3 regions of the Desemzia sp. FAM 23988 genome follow, and region 1 is predicted to be linked to each of the others. Evidence: predicted binding sites of a transcription regulator. Region 1 holds the regulator's gene; each other region holds the start of a gene.
What was found. The regulator LexA, encoded in region 1, represses DNA repair genes until DNA is damaged. The targets are predictions, from matches to a motif close to CNAACANNTGTTNG.

Region 2: a site for LexA is predicted at 1,518-1,531, ahead of uvrB (excinuclease ABC subunit UvrB). Genes of this name have one in related genera too.
Region 3: a site for LexA is predicted at 1,358-1,371, ahead of ACEN4L_RS00995 (replication-associated recombination protein A). Genes of this name have one in related genera too.

The regions. Positions count from the first base shown of each region.
Region 1 covers NZ_JBGQQS010000014.1:55,419-57,698, reverse strand. Annotated here, with positions in the region: gene tkt (transketolase) at 1-315, opposite strand, end outside; gene ACEN4L_RS08985 (DUF896 family protein) at 418-660, opposite strand; gene lexA (transcriptional repressor LexA) at 890-1,513, shown strand; gene ACEN4L_RS08975 (DUF3885 domain-containing protein) at 1,571-2,209, opposite strand.
Region 2 covers NZ_JBGQQS010000001.1:123,079-125,358, forward strand. Annotated here, with positions in the region: gene uvrB (excinuclease ABC subunit UvrB) at 1-1,459, opposite strand, end outside; gene rpsT (30S ribosomal protein S20) at 1,823-2,077, opposite strand; gene holA (DNA polymerase III subunit delta) at 2,222-2,280, opposite strand, start outside.
Region 3 covers NZ_JBGQQS010000001.1:192,823-195,102, forward strand. Annotated here, with positions in the region: gene gshAB (bifunctional glutamate--cysteine ligase GshA/glutathione synthetase GshB) at 1-1,212, opposite strand, end outside; gene ACEN4L_RS00995 (replication-associated recombination protein A) at 1,469-2,280, shown strand, end outside.

The DNA.
Region 1 (2,280 bases):
TACTTCTGGATGTCCTGGAGTTTTACTTTCCCATTGACGGAAACTCTTTAAATCACCAATTGAAACTTTGTATCCTGCCAAATGCAGCATGCTGTACAACATCATGGATCCATGACCTGCAGAAAGTACAAAGCGGTCGCGGTCGACCCAGTGGGAATTTTTTGGATTGGCTTTTAAGTGCTTTGTCCATAACACATATGCCATTGGTGCAGCACCCATAGGTAATCCAGGGTGACCGGAGTTGGCTTTTTGAACTCCGTCAATGCTTAACGTACGAATGGTATCTACAGCTAATTGATCTACTTTATCGAACAAAAAATATCATTCCTTTCAAATTTCAAGCTTATTAAACTGCTTACATTGCTTCTATATCATACCATTTTTTTGTAAACAAATGGGAACTATTTCGAATTTTTTTTATCTGCCATGCAGACCTTTATCTTTTTGAATTTTCTTGACTTTATCAGGCGTTACATCGTTTCCTTCTTCGTCAACCACTTTCATGCCTTCAATATGGTTTCTCATTCCACCTCTGAAAGCTGTTAGATAATCTTCACGCAATTTTTTTTGTTCTACTTGTTCCGAAAGAGTTAGACCTTCTTCTGTTTTTGATTTTTTAGCTAACTCATTGATCCGGTTTATTTCTTCTTTTGATAACATTATCTTCATCCTTTCTACTTCCTTAACCAATATACCAAAAATGACTAAAAAATACAGCTGGATTGTCTGTTGAATTCGATCTTCTATATGTTATACCGACGATAAAATGACATTATAACTCAACAACTGGTCATTATCTTCAAAAAAGGCGAACGTTTGTTTGAAAAAAGGATTCGTTTATGCTATTCTAACAGTAAGAGTAAATAAGAATTGAGGTGTTTATAAAATTATGAAAAAATCACCAGCGTCTAGACAAATTGAAGTTTTACAATACATTTATGAACAAGTAAAAGAGAAAGGTTTCCCGCCGACTGTTAGAGAGATTGGTCAAGCAGTATCGTTGTCCTCTACATCAACTGTTCATGGACATTTATCTCGTTTGGAAAAAAACGGCTTTATTCATCGCGATCCGAGTAAACCTAGAACTATTGAATTGACAACTGCCGGTTTATCTCAATTAGGAGTTGGTTTAAATAAAATTCCTTTATTGGGTACCGTTACAGCTGGAGAGCCGATATTAGCTGTAGAAGAAGCGACAGATTTTTTTCCTATCCCACCCAGTTTAGAGTATGAAAATGGTTCATTGTTTATGTTGACCATTCGAGGAGAAAGTATGATCAACGCTGGGATTCTTGATGGAGACGAAGTTATCGTCCGTAAACAATCCAGTGCGGATAACGGCGACATTGTCATTGCAATGACAACTGAAGATGAAGCTACATGCAAACGATTCTTTATCGAACAAGATCATTACAGACTACAACCAGAAAACGATACTATGAGCCCGATCATCTTACAAGAAGTATCTATTTTAGGAAAAGTTGTCGGTCTTTATCGAAGCCATGTTTTATAAACAAAAAAGAGATTGTTTCAAAAATCGAGTGGGACTCGCTTTTTGGACAATCTCTTTTTATTCGAATAGTTTATCTATTTCAACTCTGTCATAATCTAAAATCCAGTCACTATATTTTGTATAGATCTCTTTTATTGCTGCAGGCGAAGTTGCCAATACATCACAACCTCTATCATCATAAGTATGGAAAATCGTTTTTTTCTGGATATTTATCACGTAAACATTATGAGAAATACTCGGATTAAAGCCTAAATCTTGGTTGCAAACAGCTTTCAGCAAGGCAACATGGTTTAAATCCATTGTTTTGCATGTTAAAGTAAATCTGTTGGTTTTACGTGTGCCATCCTCATCGTCTTCTGGAAAAATAAAAGGCAATTCTTGATGTTTTAAGCTGTAGAACAATGATTTTTTTATGTACGGAGAAAAATTCTGTAACTGACGTTTCAGTTTTTTTCTTACGTCAAAGTTGTTCATATCCATCACAACAAAAATATCATCTGTTGGTGAATGCAACGATTCAAATAAAGTAATTGCTCTATTATAACATCCTAATACATACAAGTTGTTTGAAGAATCAAAGAACCATTCCTTTTCTAGGCCAAGTTCAAAACGAATCCCAATACCCCAATTATAAAACAAAGGTGGTCTCAGCTGAAGATTGGGGTAATTTTCGTGCATAAAATCATTCAAGTTCATCTAATCACCTCATATGCACTAGTTATACAGTACTTTTTTTCTTCCGTCCGCTTTCAACAAATTCTTTCCAT
Region 2 (2,280 bases), on a different contig from region 1:
CTGTTCGTTCTAGAGTCTTCACATCACTATGCAAGTATTCTACCTTTAAGCCGATCTCTTTTAAATAATCCGATAGGTCTTCGGACATTTTTTTAGTCAAGGTTGTAATAAATACCCGTTCATTTTTCTCGATCCGTTCATTAATTTCACCAATCAAATCATCGATTTGACCTTCAATCGGATGAATTTCGATAACAGGATCCAATAACCCGGTAGGACGAATAATCTGTTCTACCACACCATTGGTCCGTTCTAATTCATAAGGACCTGGAGTAGCTGAAATGTACATAATTTGATTGACATGCTCTTCAAATTCTTCTAATCGTAACGGACGATTATCTAAAGCGCTCGGCAGACGAAATCCATGTTCAATTAATTGTTGTTTTCTAGCTCTATCTCCGTTGTACATCCCTCTGATTTGAGACATCGTGATATGTGATTCATCCACTACAAATAATGAATCATCTGGAAAGAAGTCTAATAATGTATACGGAGATTCTCCTGGTTTCCGACCGTCCATATGGCGGGAATAATTCTCGATCCCTGGACAATACCCCATTTCCAAGAGCATTTCAATATCATAATTGGTTCGTTGTTCAAGACGTTGCGCTTCCAGCAGCTTATTTTCTGCGCGCAATTCTTTGAGTCTCGCATCTAATTCTGCTTGAATAGTTCCTACTGCGTGACGTGTTTGTTCATCATTGGCCACAAAGTGTGTAGCCGGAAAAACAGCTACGAATTCTACGTCTGCTTTGACTTCTCCGGTCAAAACATCCACTTCACGGATACGCTCGATCTCGTCTCCAAAAAATTCCACTCGCACGGCTTCACTATCTCTAGACGCTAAAAAGATCTCCACGACATCACCCCGAACCCGAAAACGTCCACGTTGAAAATCAATATCGTTTCGTTCAAATTGCATTTCGATCAATTTACGCAGCATGTCATCTCGACTGATCTCCATCCCAACTCGTAAAGACAAGACAAATTCTTTATAGTCCAATGGGTTTACCAATCCATAGATACAAGAAACTGAGGCTACAACAATCACATCTCGTCTATCGATCAATGAACTGGTAGCGGAATGACGTAATTTATCAATTTCATCATTGATACTGGCTTCTTTTTCAATGAATGTATCTGTTTGAGGAACATACGCTTCCGGTTGATAATAATCGTAGTAACTTACAAAATATTCTACCGCATTATTAGGGAAAAATTCTTTAAATTCACTATATAATTGTCCAGCTAATGTTTTATTGTGTGCAATGACCAATGTGGGTCTATTCACTTCTTGAATGACGTTGGAAACCGTAAATGTCTTCCCAGTTCCTGTTGCACCAAGTAATGTTTGCTCTTTAACTCCTGTTTGGAGCCCTTTAACCAACTGTTTGATAGCTTCAGGCTGGTCCCCACCAGGTTGATATTGAGAAACTAGTTCAAATCTTTTTTCTGACATATAATCTCCTCGCTTCTGCATGACTCACAACACAAATATCTCCTTTATATTCTAGCACTGAACGTATGTTCTTACAAGGTAAAGGGCCGTTATAACAAATGAGGTGTTACATAGTTTTGACAACAACCACTCGTTAGTTGGATAACCCCACTCTTCCCTAACCGAATAATTCTGGTCGGCAAAGCCTAAAACACAAAAACTCTGCTGGATAGGGTCAACCTATCCAACAGAGTTTTTGTGTTTTGTGAGTTGTTTGTAATGAACTTTTGGCGATCGTCAAAAGTTTTGAAATGAACTTGCAGCACTAGATCAAGCTACCACACAACAAAAAAGAGCCTGGAACACCAGACCCGATTCATTGGATTATTTAGCTAATTTAGCTGATAAACGAGATTTATCGCGAGCTGCTTTGTTTTTGTGGATTAATCCTTTAGATGCAGCCATATCAATTGATTTAACTGCACTGTTGAATAAAGCATTTGTGTTGCTGTCTCCAGCTTCAACTGCTTTTTCAAATTTTTTCACAGCTGTACGCATTGAGCTTTTTTTAGTGTTGTTTAAAACTGCTGCTTTTTCATTCGTACGAACACGTTTAATTGCTGATTCGATGTTTGGCATTTAGTACACCCCTCTTTCCTTATAGAACAACTAAAATAATTGTAAAATTATTTCAACATCGTTTATTATACCGGATGAATCTCTTGAATGCAATATTAAAGTGTAAAGTTTTTTTACTTGATAGGATAGAATAATGAATTTTTCTTATTTCTGTCTCCCTATTCCTTTTCCCTCAGCAAATTGCAAGATAAACAATTCAAATT
Region 3 (2,280 bases), on a different contig from region 1:
GACATAATCGCCAGCTGCTTGAATACCGTCTACAATTTGAGCAGCTACTGTTTTTTCTGGATGCTCAAATACATCTTCCGCCCATGACACGAGTTCCAAAGCTTTTTCATGTTGATTAGTGGACTCTATCATGTCCCGCATCTCTTCCAGTAAAGCCAGTCCTTCAGCTTTAAACTGCGATTCTTTTTTAGGATGTTCTAAAGCGGTCAAATGATTTTTGTCATCTCCGGTTTTGGAATTGACTGCAGTACTTTCTTCGTCCATCCAAATCAAGGCGAAACAAAACAATTTTACAAAGTTCAGTGTCTGCTTGTTGATACTGAATGCATCAAAAGGATTCAAATCAAAATTGCGCAACTCTACATACGAGATTCCTTTATCCAATAACCCATGTACTTGTTTTGTTCCTCTCAAGCGAATCGAAGCATAGAACTCTCTTTCTTCCGATAAATCGCCTGATTCTACTAATTTTTCAATGCTGTCCACATAAGCATTTAAAGTTTCATAGGATACTACAACATTTTTGCTGTTCACATACCCTAATTGACTATTGCGCAAGCTGCGCACAAAATCCTTCGGCACTGACTCACTATCAGAGTAAAAGTCATTGCAAACCGTTGGAGAAGCACCAAATAAATAGCTCAATACCCAGCGGTAACGTAAAAAGTTCCGAGACAATTTCATATAAACGGCTGATTTAAACGCCTCTTTATTTATGATTTCTGTTTGCTTTTGATACAGTGAATCGATAAACGATTGATCAAACTCAAAATTGACGTGTATTCCGCTTTGCATTTGCTTTTTCTTGCCGTAGATACCAGCTAAATATTCTCGATAAGCTACATCAGCCTGATTTTCTAATTTAGCGATCGGAATTTGTTTTTCTTCCGGCAATGTACCAGGCATGCTCAGTGGCCAAATCAGTTCTTCTTCTTTCATAGAATGATACGTAACATCATGCAAAGCTGCCAACCACCGTTGCATACTCTTGCTGCTTTTTAGAGGAGGCGTAATCAATTCCAATTGTACTTCACTAAAATCCGTTTGAATATAAGGGTGATGGCTTCTGCTGCCAAGTGTTTCGGGATGATCAGTAGTCGCTAAGCTGCCATCTGGGTTAACTCTCAAACCTTCTTTTTCAATTCCGATGATGGATTCGCTCCATATCGGTTCAATCTTATTTTCTTTGATTAATTGTTTTACTGTTTTCATAACGATTATCTGACACTACCTTCCTGCCAACTTCTTTTTCTCATCTATTGTAAATCAGAAGTTTCTTTTGTCAAAACTATTATCGCAAAATTGGCTAAAAAAAGCGAACCTATTTAATTTTCTAAGGACAACATCCACTATTTAGCGAACTAATGTTCGTTTCGGATGGAAACAAATGGCTAAAAATGCTATACTAAAAGAAAGTTTTTCTAGGAGGAGTGATTCAAAATTGACGAGTAAACCATTAGCTTTTCGAATGCGTCCTACAAATATTGATGAAGTCGTCGGACAAAGTCATTTAGTAGGTGAAGGAAAAATCATTCGCCGGATGGTAGACGCTAAAATGCTGTCTTCCATGATCTTATACGGTCCTCCAGGAATAGGAAAAACCAGTATTGCCAGTGCGATTGCAGGGTCTACCCAATATGCTTTTCGGATGTTGAATGCCGCAACCGATTCTAAAAAAGATTTGCAGATTATTGCAGAAGAGGCCAAAATGAGTGGTTCCGTTATCTTGATGCTGGATGAGGTCCATCGTCTGGATAAACCAAAGCAAGACTTTTTGCTGCCCCATTTGGAAAATGGACGCATCATTTTGATTGGTGCTACTACTGAAAATCCCTATATTACCATTAACCCCGCCTTAAGAAGCCGGGCACAAATATTTGAATTGAAACCTCTTTCTATTGAAGATATTCAATTAGCCATGGAACGAGCTTTACAAGACACCGAAAGTGGTTTGGGTAGCTACTCATCAGAAGTCAGTGAAACAGCCTTGCTGCATTTTGCTCGGGCCACTAATGGAGACTTGAGAAGTGCTCTAAACAGCTTGGAACTGGCCATTAAATCGACCAAACCGGATGAAAACGGAACGATTCATATTTCGCTCAACATTGCGGAAGAATGTGTTCAAAGGAAAGCGTTGACTCATGATAAAGATGGCGATGCGCATTACGATGTCATTTCAGCTTTACAAAAATCGGTTCGAGGCAGCGACGTGAACGCTGCACTTCATTATTTAGGCAGATTGATTGAAGCAGGTGACTTGCCGATCATTTCCAGAAGATT